One region of the Lelliottia sp. GFLA7 genome, then DNA from elsewhere that is predicted to be linked to it. Evidence: predicted binding sites of a transcription regulator. Region 1 holds the regulator's gene; the other holds the start of a gene.
What was found. The regulator LexA, encoded in region 1, represses DNA repair genes until DNA is damaged. The targets are predictions, from matches to a motif close to TNCTGTATGTACATACAGNA.

Region 1 (7,825 bases):
ATATGGCGGGTGACGTGCCCCAGATAGGTGCCATTGCTCAGCTCACGTTCGATGTAGGGATACATCGCACGCACCACGGCAACCGGATCGCTGTCCGCACCCTCAATACCGAAGATTTCGCGGTCGACCGTCGCCAGAATACCCGGATTTTGGTACGCCTCACGCCCAACCATCACGCCATCCATATGCTGCAGGTGCGTTTTAGCCTCTTCGAGAGATTTAATGCCACCGTTGATCGACATCGTCAGATGCGGAAAATCACGCTTGAGTTGATACACACGCGGGTAATCCAGCGGCGGGATCTCGCGGTTTTCTTTCGGGCTAAGACCCGACAGCCAGGCTTTGCGTGCGTGAATGATAAACGTCTCGCACTCGCCTTTCCCGGCAACGGTATCAATGAAATCACACAGGAATTCGTAGCTGTCCTGATCGTCGATTCCAATACGCGTTTTGACGGTAACAGGAATCGACACCACGTCGCGCATCGCTTTAATGCCATCAGCCACCAGCTGCGCGTTGCCCATCAGACAGGCGCCAAACATGCCGTTCTGCACGCGATCGGACGGACAACCCACATTGAGGTTAATTTCGTCGTAGCCACGCGCTTCTGCAAGCTTTGCACATTCTGCCAGCGCGGCAGGATCGCTGCCCCCCAACTGCAGCGCCACAGGATGCTCTTCTTCGCTGTAGGCCAGATAGTCGCCCTTACCGTGAATAATCGCTCCGGTGGTCACCATTTCGGTGTACAGCAGCGTGTGACGAGACAACTGACGCAGAAAGTAGCGGCAATGTCTGTCCGTCCAGTCGAGCATCGGCGCGATGGAGAAACGGTGTGCAGGGAAAGTGGACTTTAATTCTGACGACATGGCGAAGTTTTAGGCATCTGCTGGAAAAGGGGCGCTACTATAGCACAAAGAAAACCGGAGGCGCATGGCCTCCGGATCTCCTTAGAACGTCACGCTCAACTGCGCGCCGGCGCCCCAGGTTTCGTCTTCGCCATACAGACCCATCAGATCCACATGGACGGTGTTGAACGGTGCAAATCCGACACCACCGGTGAACACGTTGCTATCGTTACCCTTCACATCCGCACGGTAACCGGCACGGACTGCCAGCCAGCTCAGCGGGGTGACTTCCGCACCGACGCCCACGTATTGTGAGTTTTCTTCACTTTTGAAGCCTTTGGTTTCGGTGAGGTCGCCATCAGCCGTTAAGGTCAGCAGATCGGTGTGCCACGCCACGCCAGCGGTCACCAACGGACGGATCTGGTAGGTATCTTTATAGTTCACCACCTCTCCCGTACGGCCATTACGGATACGGATGTCTTTGGTATCGATATCACGAGACATCAGGTTCTGCCCGCTCAAGCCTACCGTCCAGTTTTCGCCAAAATCAGCGGTCACACCGGCATCGACGTTAAAACCGGTATCGTCTGTACGGTAGCGGCTGCTGTTCCAGTCGTTGCTGTCGTAGTCGTAAATGGACGTGGTGTAGTTGTAGAGCCAGGTTTTCTGCAGTTTTGGTGTGATACCCACGGAAACTGGAACATCCGCAATATCAAACTGGCGGGCAACCGCAACACCGTAGTCAGAGACAATCGCTGCCCGGCCTGACGCCGTGGAGTTAAGGTTTTTGGTAATTTGATCGGTGCCGTTTAATGCGGCGTCCAGTGCAACCCCACCCGCGACAATTTTGCTGTTCTGGATGCTGCGCAGATAGTCGATATCTTGCTGATCGATAGAAGAGCTTACGCGCGCATGCGCATTGCCTTTCGCCACAAAGGCCACTGAGAGCACGTTATTAGGAATACTGACCGCAATACCTGCACCCGCATTTGCCCGCGCCGTTTTGCCTTTTAGACTGCTGAGTTCGTCAGCGAGATCTTTTGCCGCGCCCTGGAACTGATTAACAGAACCTAATGGGTTAGCGATAATCTCTGCTGCAGTTAGACTGTCCACAACATCGCTGTAGTGGTCAACTTTGTCACTGATGTCGTCGATTTGATCCTGAAGATTATCTTTATCCGTAATTCTGGCGCCAACGGACGGCAAAATGACGGTAATGTCATCATCCGGTTTAGCTTTAGCCAACAGCGCCGGGTTGATTAACACCCCGCTGCCATAATTGCCCGCCGCCACACCCGTACCACCCATTGCATCGCTACGCGCTTCCGTCCAGGTATTAGCGGCAGACGCCTGATTTGCCATCAGCAGAGATACAGCAATGCTAACCACCGAAAATTTAAAAGTTTTTTTCACAGTATGCCCGTCTTATAGTGTTATTAAACAACCCCCGCTATTTACGCCCATACGGGAGCGAACTATTGCTGTGAATAGGAACCAAAAGACCTGCTATTTCCTTAAGTTAAATCACCCAACTGGCCTATTGTATTTGTGACGGCCCTCAATATTTATAGAAGAGGAAATTATTTTCGCCCAGGTTTTCCGTCATGGGGACCAAAAAACTGCGGGGGATGGTCGACCCAACGGTCTTCTCGAGTGGCGGCATACATCGGGTTAAGCGGGTAGTAGATACGGTTGTGTTTTTTGTTCGCTTCCCCTACTACCAGCAGTCGTACATCTTCGTCGGTGTTGTTGATAAAGGTGTGGCATACGCCCGTTCCGGCAGGAAAACCGACGCTGTCCCCTGGCTCTAGCTTCCACAGATAACCGTTGATCCACACTTGCGGATGACCTTCAATAACGTGGATAAACTCTTCCTCGTCACTTTCTGCATGCGGATAGGAAGTGCGACGACCCGGCGGTAAGCGCTCATGATGGATTCCAATACGCCTTAGCCCCATTTTGCGAGCCAGCGGCGCACCAATTGCAAAGCGTTCTTCACTGTCCGGATACGTCGAATCGTCTGCTCCCTCGACGTCGCGCCAGTGTTGAATGCAGTCAGGTCTTTTCATTGTTTATCTCCCCATATTGCGTTGCGTCAGGTATAGCACACCGCGTGGGATCTCGGCGTTTTTAACAGAACATGATAAAGTGGGGGTTTTCCGGCCTACTACTCTTCGAGGTGCAAATGGATAAGACCACAACGCAGGAGCTGCTCGTGCAAGCTGAAAAGCTCTGCGCGCAACGCAATGTGCGCCTGACCCCGCAGCGCCTTGAAGTTTTGCGTCTGATGAGCCTCCAACAAAACGCGATCAGCGCTTACGATTTGCTTGATCTGCTGCGTGTTAACGAGCCGCAGGCTAAACCGCCGACGGTTTACCGTGCGCTCGATTTCCTGCTGGAACAAGGCTTTGTGCATAAAGTGGAATCAACAAACAGCTATGTGCTTTGCCACTTGTTCGATCAACCGACGCACACATCTGCGATGTTTATCTGCGACCGATGCGGAGCCGTGAAGGAAAAAGCGGCGGAAGGGGTAGAAGACATTATGCATTCGCTGGCGGCCAAAATGGGCTTTGCGCTACGTCATAATGTGATTGAAGCACATGGCCTGTGTTCGGCCTGTGTGGAGGTGGAAGCGTGCAGTCATCAAGATGCGTGTCAGCACGATCACTCAATTCATGTAAAAAAGAAGCCGCGCTAAAATGCAAATCGGGCGGCCTTTAAGCCGCCCTCAGGGATAGTACGTCCATGTATTTTCGGGTAGAACTTTTCGCTACAGAATTACCTACCAGCGATAATCGTGACGTTTTTCCCAATCACCGACCTCTTTCTCGGCCTGATCTTTCTGGTAACCGTAACGTTCCTGAATTTTACCGACCAGTTGGTCACGCTTACCTTCGATAATGGTCATATCATCGTCAGTCAGCTTACCCCACTGCTCTTTCGCTTTACCTTTAAACTGTTTCCAGTTACCGCCGATTTCGTCTTTATTCATAATCATGTCCTCATCGTTCGGTTATCACGTAAATTTGTATCGTCCGTTACGTTCATTTCCTGCTGGACGTGATAATAATTGTAGATAAGGATTCGGCAGTCGTTTCGATATTCAGAATCTTTAACCATTTTGCCAAAAGAAGCCGCTACGAGAACCAGCTGTTTTTGCGCCAGTGACGCCGCCAGATAACCCACAGCGACAGGCCTCGCAGAGCAAGAAAGACAGCTAACGCCAGCCACAAACCATGGTTCCCCAAATAGGGGACGGTGAGCAAGGTCAAACCGAAACCCGCCGCGGCGACCGCCATGCTATTGCGCATTTCCGCGCCCCGGGTCGCACCAATGAACATGCCATCCAGCAAATAACACCAGACACCCACCACCGGTAAAACCACTTGCCAGAAAATGTAATGACGAGCCAGCTCACGCAGTTCAGGTAATGACGTCAGAAGGGCGACAATATGCCCACCAAAGAGAGCGTAAATCAGCGCAAACACCAGTGCGACCAACCCGGACTGACGACAGGCAGCACGCCAGACTTCTTGTAATTTTCCGGCCTGCCGCGCACCGTATGCCTGACCCGAGTGGGCCTCAACGGCATAGGCAAAACCATCCAGCGCATAAGCGGTAAACGTCAGTAGCGTCATCAGCACCGCGTTGACCGCAACGATCTCAGGCCCAAGACGCGCGCCCAATACGGTCATCGCACCGAAGCATAGCTGGAGCAACAGAGAGCGCAACATGATGTCGCGGTTCAGCGCCAGCAGCTTGCGCATATTGCCCCGCCAGGCATTTTTCAGCATCGCGAGCGAAACGCCACGCATCACCAATACACGTTTGACCATCCATAAGCCGATAAAGAACGTGGCATATTCCGCGACAACGGTTGCCAGTGCGGCACCCTGCACATTCATATGCAAACCCATCACCAGCCACAGATCGAGAACGATATTCAGGACATTCCCCACCACCAGCAAAATGACCGGGGCACGGACATATTGCACACCGAGTAGCCAGCCAAGCAGAACGAGGTTAGCGAGTGAAGCAGGGGCGCTGAGCCAGCGAATCTCCAGAAAACGGCGCGCCTGTTCCAGCACGGCTTCGCTGCCACCGACAATATGCAGCGCCAGATCGATCAGAGGTGTACGCAATACGACAATCAGTAGCCCGGCACCTAACGCCAGGATCAGCGGCTGAACCAGCGCCCGCCCAAGGCGTACCGGATCTTTCGCGCCAAAGGCCTGGGCGGTCAGTCCGGTCGTGCTCATGCGCAAAAACAGGAGCAGCATAAAGAGGAAGCTGGTCGCCATCGCACCAATCGCGATGCCACCTAAATAGACGGGAGAATCAAGATGTCCAATGACGCCCGTATCCACCAGTCCAAGCAAAGGAACGGTGATATTGGAAAAAATCATTGGCAGCGCAAGACGCCATAATGCCTTGTCTGAAGTTGTCAGCAGAGACATAGGAAATTACCGGAAGCGAGATAAGACAGTCAGGCTGCGTGGATGACGCAGCCTGTCAGAGAGAAATTACAGCCATTCACCGTTGCGGATAACGCCAACCGCCAACCCTTCAATAGAGAAGGTTTGCTCGCGCAGATCCACCAGAATCGGAGAAAACTCACTGTTTTCAGGCAGAAGTTGCACGGTGTTACCCTGTTTTTTCAGGCGCTTAACCGTGACTTCGTCGTCAATACGCGCAACAACAACCTGTCCGTTGCGCACATCCTGAGTTTTATGTACCGCCAACAGATCGCCGTCCAGAATACCAATATCCTTCATGGACATACCGCTAACACGCAGTAAGAAATCTGCGCTCGGCTTAAACATACCCGGATCAACCTGATAGTGGCCTTCAATGTGCTGCTGTGCCAGCAACGGCTCACCCGCCGCAACGCGACCGATAAGAGGGATGCCCGTTTCTTCTTCCACCAGTAAGCGGATACCGCGAGACGCGCCTGAAACAATCTCAAGAACGCCTTTACGTGCCAGCGCTTTAAGATGCTCTTCCGCGGCGTTTGGTGAACGGAAGCCCAGGCGCTGTGCGATTTCCGCACGCGTGGGTGGCATTCCCGTCTGGCTGATGTGATCCCTGATGAGATCAAACACCTCTTGCTGTCTGGCCGTTAACGCTTTCATTCCGCCCCCTGGGTGTATATACAGTTATGCTGTGAGTATATACAGTCAAAGGCGAATTTGGAATCAAAAACTGCACAAAAAACCAGAGACTTATTCGATTCCTGAAAGCTTATCGAAAATGTGACCAAAGGAGGGTGACCCAGGTAATGGCAGCGATGATAATCGCCAGCAGTACAGCGGCAGAGCCCATGTCTTTCGCACGACCAGAAAGTTCGTGGAAATCAGAGCCAATACGGTCAACAACGGCTTCGATAGCGCTGTTGAGAATTTCCACTATCATCACCAACAGTACTGAGCTGATGAGAAGTACGCGGGTGATAGCATCAACATCAAGGAAGCACGCGATAATCACGGCAATAATTGCGGCAACGCCTTCTTGCCGGAAGGCGGCTTCATTTATCCATGCCGCGCGGAAACCTTTCCATGAATAACCGGCAGCTTTGATGATTCGGGTAAACCCAGTGGTATTATTGGCCATTAAAAGAACCTTTTATTAGATTTAGCGTCAGTAACAAGGGCTGCGGCGGGTTTCGCAGCAGCCTGAAGTATGACGGGTAACAACAGAAATCTTGCGCGCTTTCTGTTATCCTTGCGCCGCAATTGCATTATTAACCAGAGGCTTTACATCGTTTATGTCCGGCTGGCCACGAATTTACTACAAATTACTTAATTTACCATTAAGCGTACTGGTAAAAAGTAAGTCTATCCCGGCGGAACCCGCGCTGGAATTAGGGCTCGATACCTCACGCCCTATTATGTACGTTTTGCCTTATAACTCGAAGGCAGACTTACTCACGCTGCGCGCCCAATGTCTGGCGCACGATTTACCGGATCCTTTGGAACCCCTGGAAATCGACGGCACCCTTCTCCCTCGCTATGTGTTTATCCACGGCGGGCCGCGCGTGTTTACCTATTACACGCCGAAAGAAGAGTCGATCAAACTGTTCCACGACTATCTTGATCTGCACCGCAGCAACCCCGATCTGGATGTCCAGATGGTGCCGGTGTCGGTGATGTTTGGTCGTCGTCCAGGGCGTCAAAAAGGTGAAGAGAATCCGCCGTTGCGCATGCTTAACGGCGTCCAAAAATTCTTTGCCGTGTCATGGTTGGGTCGCGATAGTTTTGTTCGTTTCTCGCCGTCGGTGTCGTTACGCCACATGGCTGATGAGCACGGCACCGATAAAATTATCGCCCAAAAACTGGCACGCGTTGCGCGTATGCACTTCGCCCGTCAGCGTTTAGCCGCTGTGGGGCCACGCTTACCTGCGCGTCAGGATCTGTTCAACAAACTGCTGGCATCCAAAGCGATTGCTCGCGCGGTTGAAGACGAAGCGCGAAGCAAGAAAATCTCCCATGAGAAAGCGCAGCAAAACGCTATCGCACTGATGGAAGAGATTGCCGCGAACTTCTCTTACGAGATGATCCGTCTGTCTGACCGTATCCTGAGCTTCACCTGGAACCGTCTGTACCAGGGGATTAACGTTCACAACGCCGAGCGTGTGCGCCAGTTGGCCCACGACGGCCATGAGATTGTCTATGTGCCTTGCCACCGCAGCCACATGGATTATCTGCTGCTCTCCTACGTGCTCTATCACCAGGGGCTGGTTCCGCCGCATATCGCCGCCGGGATCAACCTGAATTTCTGGCCAGCAGGTCCGATTTTCCGCCGACTGGGCGCGTTCTTTATTCGTCGTACCTTCAAGGGCAACAAGCTCTATTCAACGGTATTCCGCGAATATCTGGGCGAACTGTTCAGCCGCGGCTACTCCGTAGAGTACTTTGTCGAAGGTGGTCGTTCCCGTACCGGTCGTCTGCTCGATCCGAAAACCGGGACGCTGTCGATGA
Region 2 (7,825 bases), on a different contig from region 1:
GCGCATGCCCGGAAGATTGCAAATATTGCCCGCAGAGCGCGCGCTACAAAACAGGGCTGGAAGCCGAGCGCCTGATGGAAGTGGAGCAGGTGCTGGACTCGGCGCGTAAAGCCAAAAATGCCGGATCGACCCGTTTCTGCATGGGTGCGGCGTGGAAAAACCCGCACGACCGCGATATGCCGTATCTGGAACAAATGGTCCAGGGCGTCAAAGAGATGGGGCTTGAGGCGTGCATGACGCTTGGCACGCTCAATGACAGCCAGGCGCAGCGCCTGTCGGCAGCGGGGCTGGATTATTACAACCACAACCTCGATACCTCGCCGGAATTCTACGGCAATATTATTACCACCCGTACCTATCAGGAGCGTCTGGATACGCTGGAAAAAGTGCGCGAGGCGGGTATCAAAGTCTGTTCTGGCGGTATCGTTGGTCTGGGCGAAACGGTGAACGATCGCGCCGGTCTGCTGTTACAGCTGGCCAATTTACCGACGCCACCGGAAAGCGTGCCGATCAACATGCTGGTCAAAGTCAAAGGCACGCCGATGGCCGATAACGACGATGTGGACGCGTTCGATTTTATTCGCACCATCGCCGTGGCGCGCATCATGATGCCAACCTCGTTCGTGCGCTTATCCGCAGGCCGCGAGCAGATGAGCGAGCAGACGCAGGCGATGTGCTTTATGGCGGGCGCGAACTCAATTTTCTACGGCTGCAAACTGTTGACCACGCCAAACCCGGAAGAGGACAAAGACGTTCAGCTGTTCCGCAAACTAGGGCTGAACCCGACGCAAACGGACGTGCTGACGGGCGATAACGAACAGCAGCAACGCCTTGAGCAGCAGCTTTTCAACGCCGATACCGAACAGTATTACAACGCGGCCACCGTATGACCTGGCAGCAGCGCATCACGACCGCGCTGGAGAAACGTCGGGCGACAGAGGCGTTTCGCGTGCGTACGGTAGTCGAGGGCGGCGCTGGACGCTTTATCATCCGCGACCAGCGTCAGTTCTGCAATTTCTCCAGCAACGATTATCTCGGCCTGAGCCAGCATCCGGCGATTGTTCGCGCCTGGCAAGATGGTGCTGAACGGTACGGCGTCGGCAGCGGCGGCTCCGGTCACGTCAGCGGTTACACCACCGCGCATCATGCGCTGGAAGAATCGCTCGCCGACTGGCTCGGCTATTCCCGCGCGCTGCTGTTTATCTCGGGATTCGCCGCGAATCAGGCGCTCATTGCCGCCCTGATGGAGAAAGACGACCGGATTGTTGCTGATAGGCTGAGTCACGCCTCGCTGCTGGAAGCGGCAAATCTCAGCCCGGCTCAATTGCGCCGCTTTGCGCACAATGACGCGTCGCAGCTCAATACGCTGCTGGAAAAGCCCTGCGACGGGCAACAGCTAGTGGTGACGGAGGGGGTGTTTAGCATGGACGGTGACAGCGCGCCGTTATCCGATGTGCAGGCAACCGCTCAGCGGCATAACGCCTGGCTATTGGTCGATGATGCCCACGGAATTGGCGTGCTGGGCGACGAGGGGCGCGGCAGCGCGTTCAGCCAGCATGTTCAGCCGGAGGTTTTGGTGGTGACTTTCGGCAAAGGCTTTGGCGTGAGCGGTGCGGCGGTGCTGTGCAGCGATTCCGTTGCTGATTATCTGCTGCAGTTCGCGCGACATCTGATCTACAGCACCAGTATGCCGCCCGCGCAGGCCGTGGCCCTCCAGGCCGCGTTGAAGGTTATTCGAAGCGATGACGGTGAGCAGCGGCGGCAAACGCTGGCGGCGCTCATTCAGCGTTTCCGCACAGGCGTTCGGGATTTACCCTATCAGACCACCGATTCTCACAGCGCGATTCAGCCCCTGATCGTGGGCGAAAACCGTCGTGCGCTGACGCTGGCGCAACAGTTGCGTGAGCACAATATGTGGGTGACGGCGATTCGCCCGCCAACCGTCCCGGCGGGAACCGCTCGGCTGCGTCTGACGCTGACGGCGGCGCACCAGACGCAGGATATCGATAACGTGCTGGAGGCGCTGTATGCCGCAGGTTAACAAGCAGGCCATTGCGTCCGCCTTTGGCCGGGCGGCGCGATGCTATTCCCAACACGATGAACTCCAGCGCCAGAGCGCGCAGGGGCTGCACGCATTTCTCGGTGATCAACGTTTTAACGCCGTGCTGGATGCCGGGTGTGGACCGGGGACAAACAGCCGCGTCTGGCGGGAAAGAGGCAGCCACGTCACGGCGTTCGACCTTTCCCCGCAGATGATCGAGCAGGCCCGTTATCAGCAGGCAGCAGACGATTATCAGGTGGGGGACATCGAATCCATGACCCTGTCTGACGCCCAGTTTGACCTGGTCTGGAGCCACCTGGCGTTGCAATGGTGCGCCAGCCTGCCGCAGGCGCTGCGGGAGCTGTATCGGGTGACGCGTCCAGGCGGTACGCTGGCCTTTACCACGCTGCTGGCCCATTCGCTGCCGGAACTCAATCAGGCGTGGCAGGCGGTGGATGAGCGGCCTCATGCCAACCGGTTTTTGTCCGAGGCAGAGGTGATTTCCGCCCTGCAGGGTTGGCGGTATCGGGCGACCACGCAGACAGTGACGCTGACCTTCGTGGATGCGCTCAGCGCCATGCGATCGCTGAAGGGCATTGGCGCAACGCATTTGCATGACGGGCGCGGGCGCAAACCATTGACGCGCGGTGAGCTTCAGCGACTGGAGTTCGCCTGGCCGCAGCAGCGGGGTGAATTCCCGCTCTCTTATCAACTTTTCCATGGAATTATCGAACGTGATTGAACGCTATTTTGTCACCGGGACAGATACCGAAGTAGGGAAAACCGTGGCCAGCTGTGCCTTGTTGCAGGCCGCGCGTTTACAGGGATTCGAGACCGTTGGATACAAACCGGTCGCCTCTGGCAGCGAAATGACGGCAGAAGGGCTGCGCAATACCGACGCGTTAGCGCTGCAACGAAACAGCAGCGTGGCACTGTCGTATCAGGCCGTGAATCCCTATACCTTTGCGGAACCGACCTCGCCGCACATTGTGAGCGCCGATGAGCAGCGCCCAATCTCGTTTTCTGTGCTTTCTGCGGGTCTGCGGTCGCTTGAGGAACAAGCTGAATGGGTGCTGGTTGAAGGGGCGGGCGGCTGGTTTACCCCGCTCAGTGATGACCTGACGTTTGCCGACTGGGTGGCGGGCGAACAGCTGCCGGTAATTTTGGTCGTCGGAATAAAACTCGGCTGTATTAATCATGCGATGCTCACCGCATTAGCGGTGAAACAGTCAGGTCTGCGTCTCGCAGGCTGGATTGCCAACGATGTGGTTGCGCCGGGAAAACGTCATCATGAGTATCTGGCGACGCTTAAGAACTGCATTCATGCGCCATTTCTCGGCGAAATTCCCTGGCTTGCCGACGCGGCTGAAAACGCAAAGACGGGACATTATCTCGATCTCAGCGCCTTGCATCCAGCGTCATCCAGTGGGCAATAAGTTCGTCATTCAGCTCAGTAACGTGGCCCTGTGCCACGTTACGTCCGCGATAAAGCATGCAAAAACGGTCGGCGACACGGCGGATAAACGACAGCTGTTGTTCCGCCAGTAAAACCGTCATTCCCAAATCTCGATTTAAACGCGCCAGAAGTAGCCCCAGCCTGTGGGCAAACGTCGGGCTGGCCCCGTGCATTGGTTCGTCCAGAATCAGCAGGCGAGGGCGACTGACCAGCGCATTCGCCAGCGCCAGCTGGTATTTGTCATCCGGTGATAACCCCATCGCACGGGCCTGTCGCAGCGGCCACAGTTGCGGCAGCAGGTCGTACATTTCGCTGCTGGCCGTCGCGTCAGATTTCCCCTGCGCGCGCATTGCAACATGCAAATTTTCCTCAACCGTGAGCTGCGAAAATATCCGCCGATCCTGCGTGACATACCCGATCCCTGGTAATTCGCTGCGCTCACGCGTAGCGCCCAGCAGATCCTGTGGTGGTGCGCCCGCTTCATGCCAGATAATGGAACCGCTCTCTACCGGAAGTTGCCCGGTGATGCAGTTGATCAGGGTGGTTTTTCCCATTCCGGGCAGCCCGACCACGCCTGTACACATCCCTGGCGGCAAATCGAGATCAATGTTCCACAGCGTGTGTTCGCTCCCGTAAAACTGATTTATTGCGCGCAGACTCAGCATAATTCACTCCTTAAAAAACGCGTGGGCGAGATGTCATCATGATTCTGCAAAACCCTTGCCATATCCGAAAATCGACTTGAATAAGCTGTTTTTTTCGGACTATGTCACTGCTAACGCGATACACAGGAGCGGATTTGCACACCTTCGGTGCTACAGAGGATGGGTCGTGGTGCAGCGAGGATCGCGGAAATGTGAGTAAGATCTCACCGGTCGTATATGATCCGCTCAACTGTTAATCATCGAAAAAGAGCTATAAATATTTTTTACGGACAGGCTTTTGGGAAAAACCGGGACTTTGCGGAGTGGCTGTCTACTTGGGCTGGAAGCAGTTATCCACTATTCCTGTGGATAACCATGTGCATTAGGGTTAGAAAACTTCAGGTAAGCGAGAGAATACGCGGCCTGCGCATGAATTGATGCGAAACGCGGCTTTAAGAAATATCTTCTATTAATTAATGCGTTAGACAAAAGCAATCATCGTAATGAAAGTGTCATCTGCGGGCTTAAATCTGACTTTACCCTGCTTGACAAATGTTAAAAATGGAAATGTTCTGGGGATAAACCCCTCAGAGTGGTGTTTTATAGTGCCGTAGTCTGGATATTGACCACTTTTTCGCTGATTCACCGGATGCAGTACCAAATATCGTTACATGCCACTGGATTTACATCCAGTATTTTTTACTGGCAAATTTGCCAGTCACGCGTAAAATTACTCACCTGCCGCTTTTATCGTCATCAGGTTGTTGCCCATGAGTAAAATGTTCAAATTGAATTCTGCCTTCCGTCCTTCTGGCGATCAGCCAGAGGCGATCCGTCGCCTGAAAGAAGGGCTGGAAGACGGGCTTGCACATCAAACGCTGCTGGGCGTAACCGGATCGGGTAAAACGTTTACCGTCGCCAATGTGATTGCCGATCTGCAGCGCCCCACGATGGTGCTGGCACCCAACAAAACGCTGGCGGCGCAGCTTTATGGTGAGATGAAAGAGTTCTTCCCGGATAACGCCGTGGAATATTTCGTCTCCTACTACGATTATTATCAGCCCGAAGCCTACGTCCCGAGCTCGGATACCTTTATCGAGAAAGATGCGTCTGTGAACGAGCATATCGAACAGATGCGTCTGTCGGCGACCAAGGCATTGCTTGAGCGTCGAGACGTCATTGTGGTGGCCTCTGTGTCCGCTATTTACGGCCTGGGCGATCCCGATCTGTATCTGAAAATGATGCTGCACCTGACCAACGGGATGATCATCGATCAGCGCGCCATTTTGCGGCGACTGGCGGAGCTGCAATATGCCCGTAACGATCAGGCGTTCCAGCGCGGGACGTTCCGCGTGCGGGGCGAAGTCATTGATATCTTCCCGGCAGAATCCGACGATCTGGCGTTACGCGTTGAGCTTTTTGACGAAGAAGTCGAGCGGCTGTCGCTTTTCGATCCGCTCACCGGCCATGTTGATTCGGTTATTCAGCGCTTCACCGTCTATCCGAAAACCCACTACGTCACCCCGCGCGAGCGTATTGTGCAGGCGATGGAAGACATCAAGGTCGAACTGGCTGAGCGACGCAAAGTGCTGCTGGAAAATAACAAACTGCTCGAAGAGCAGCGTTTAAGCCAGCGTACGCAGTTCGATCTGGAGATGATGAACGAGCTGGGCTACTGCTCGGGTATCGAAAACTATTCACGCTACCTTTCGGGCCGTGGGCCTGGTGAAGCGCCACCGACGCTGTTTGATTATCTGCCTGCCGATGGGCTGCTGGTGGTGGACGAATCCCACGTGACGATTCCGCAAATTGGCGGCATGTACCGTGGCGACCGTGCGCGTAAAGAGACGTTGGTGGAGTATGGTTTCCGCCTGCCCTCGGCGCTGGATAACCGTCCAATGAAGTTTGAAGAGTTCGAAGCGCTGGCCCCGCAGACTATCTATGTCTCAGCAACGCCGGGCAACTACGAGCTGGAAAAATCAGGCGAAGATGTGGTGGATCAGGTGGTGCGTCCGACCGGCCTGCTGGATCCCATTATCGAAGTCCGTCCTGTGGGAACCCAGGTGGACGATCTGCTTTCTGAAATCCGTGCGCGCGCCATTATCAACGAGCGCGTGCTGGTCACTACGCTTACCAAGCGTATGGCGGAAGATCTGACCGAATACCTTGAAGAGCACGGCGAGCGCGTGCGTTATCTGCACTCGGATATCGACACCGTCGAGCGTATGGAGATCATCCGCGATTTACGACTCGGTGAATTTGACGTGCTGGTCGGGATCAACCTGTTACGAGAAGGTCTGGACATGCCAGAAGTGTCGCTGGTGGCGATTCTGGATGCCGATAAAGAGGGCTTCCTGCGTTCTGAGCGTTCGCTTATTCAGACCATTGGCCGTGCGGCGCGTAACATCAACGGTAAAGCCATTTTGTATGGCGATAGAATTACGGCGTCGATGGCGAAAGCGATTAGCGAAACAGAGCGTCGCCGTGAGAAGCAGCATCAGTACAACCTGGATAACGGCATTGTGCCGCAGGGCTTGAACAAGAAAGTGGTGGATATTTTGGCGCTGGGCCAGGGGCTGGCGAAAACCAAAGCCAAAGGCCGTGGCAAATCGCGCTCACCGGTTGAGGCCGATCCGGTTGAACTTGTGCTGACGCCAAAAGCGCTGCAGCAGAAAATTCATGAGCTGGAAGGGCAGATGATGCAGCACGCACAAAACCTGGAGTTTGAAGAAGCCGCGCAAGTCCGCGATCAGCTTCATCAACTACGGCAACTGTTTATTGCGGCGTCGTAGCTCAAAGCAAAATGGCAGCGCGAGGCTGCCATTTTTAGTGTCCCTGTGGGCTAAGAAATCCCCGCAAAGTGATCATTTGCACAATGACTCGCGCTAACCCAATTCCTGAATGGCTTTTTCCAGCGCCAGGCGCAGTAAATGGCGGTCATGGCGATACTTGATATCGCTTGCTTCCAGCGGCTCCTGAACCACGACGCGGCCTTCCATGCCGGAAACATCGACGTTTGGCCCTACGACGACACCGTCGATAATTTTCTTCCCGACATACTGTTCCATCAGATGCAGTTTATCTGCCAGCGACAGGCTAGCGGCGGCGGGACTCAGTTCGCGCCCCAGATTGCCGATATAGACCATCGGCGCAGGGGTTCTGCGTAGCGCTTGCGCCAACTCTTTGACCAGCAAAAGCGGCATCAGACTGGTGTAGAAGCTGCCAGGGCCGATCAGGATCAGGTCGGCTTCGGCAATGGCTTCGATCGCTTCACGCGTGGCGGGAACATTCGGATAGGTCATCAGCTCTTTTGGTGGCACGACAAGCTGATCGATATTCACTTCTCCGTAGACTTCATGGCCATCCACATCAATCGCCATCAAATCGACCGGTTGTTCTGACATTGGGATAAGGAATGCATCGACTTTCAGCAGGTTTCTGATCAAATTGATCGCTTCAAGAGGCCTGACGCTCAGGTGATCCAGCGCCTTTAACATCAGGTTTCCGAGGTTATGGCCCGAAAGTTCACCGTTACCGCTAAAACGATATTCAAACATCGCCGACGCGACGCTTTGCTCGGTAATTAATTGATTAAGACAGTTGCGCATGTCGCCCCAGGCAATACCGCCTTCCGCACGACGAATACGTCCTGTTGAACCACCGTTATCCGTGGTGGTCACGATA

Region 2: the regulator LexA is predicted to act here: its motif matches at 4,817-4,836, upstream of uvrB (excinuclease ABC subunit UvrB).

What each region holds. Positions count from the first base shown of each region.
Region 1 covers NZ_JBWLAQ010000003.1:35,183-43,007, reverse strand. The annotation lists gene dusA (tRNA dihydrouridine(20/20a) synthase DusA) at 1-866, opposite strand, end outside; gene AC07RN_RS10480 (conjugal transfer protein TraF) at 948-2,207, opposite strand; gene AC07RN_RS10475 (cupin domain-containing protein) at 2,426-2,914, opposite strand; gene zur (zinc uptake transcriptional repressor Zur) at 3,031-3,546, shown strand; gene AC07RN_RS10465 (CsbD family protein) at 3,631-3,840, opposite strand; gene dinF (MATE family efflux transporter DinF) at 3,986-5,305, opposite strand; gene lexA (transcriptional repressor LexA) at 5,372-5,980, opposite strand; gene AC07RN_RS10450 (diacylglycerol kinase) at 6,090-6,458, opposite strand; gene plsB (glycerol-3-phosphate 1-O-acyltransferase PlsB) at 6,613-7,825, shown strand, end outside.
Region 2 covers NZ_JBWLAQ010000001.1:705,861-713,685, reverse strand. The annotation lists gene bioB (biotin synthase BioB) at 1-890, shown strand, start outside; gene bioF (8-amino-7-oxononanoate synthase) at 887-2,041, shown strand; gene bioC (malonyl-ACP O-methyltransferase BioC) at 2,028-2,783, shown strand; gene bioD (dethiobiotin synthase) at 2,776-3,477, shown strand; gene AC07RN_RS03450 (ABC transporter ATP-binding protein) at 3,440-4,162, opposite strand; gene uvrB (excinuclease ABC subunit UvrB) at 4,912-6,933, shown strand; gene yvcK (uridine diphosphate-N-acetylglucosamine-binding protein YvcK) at 7,027-7,825, opposite strand, start outside.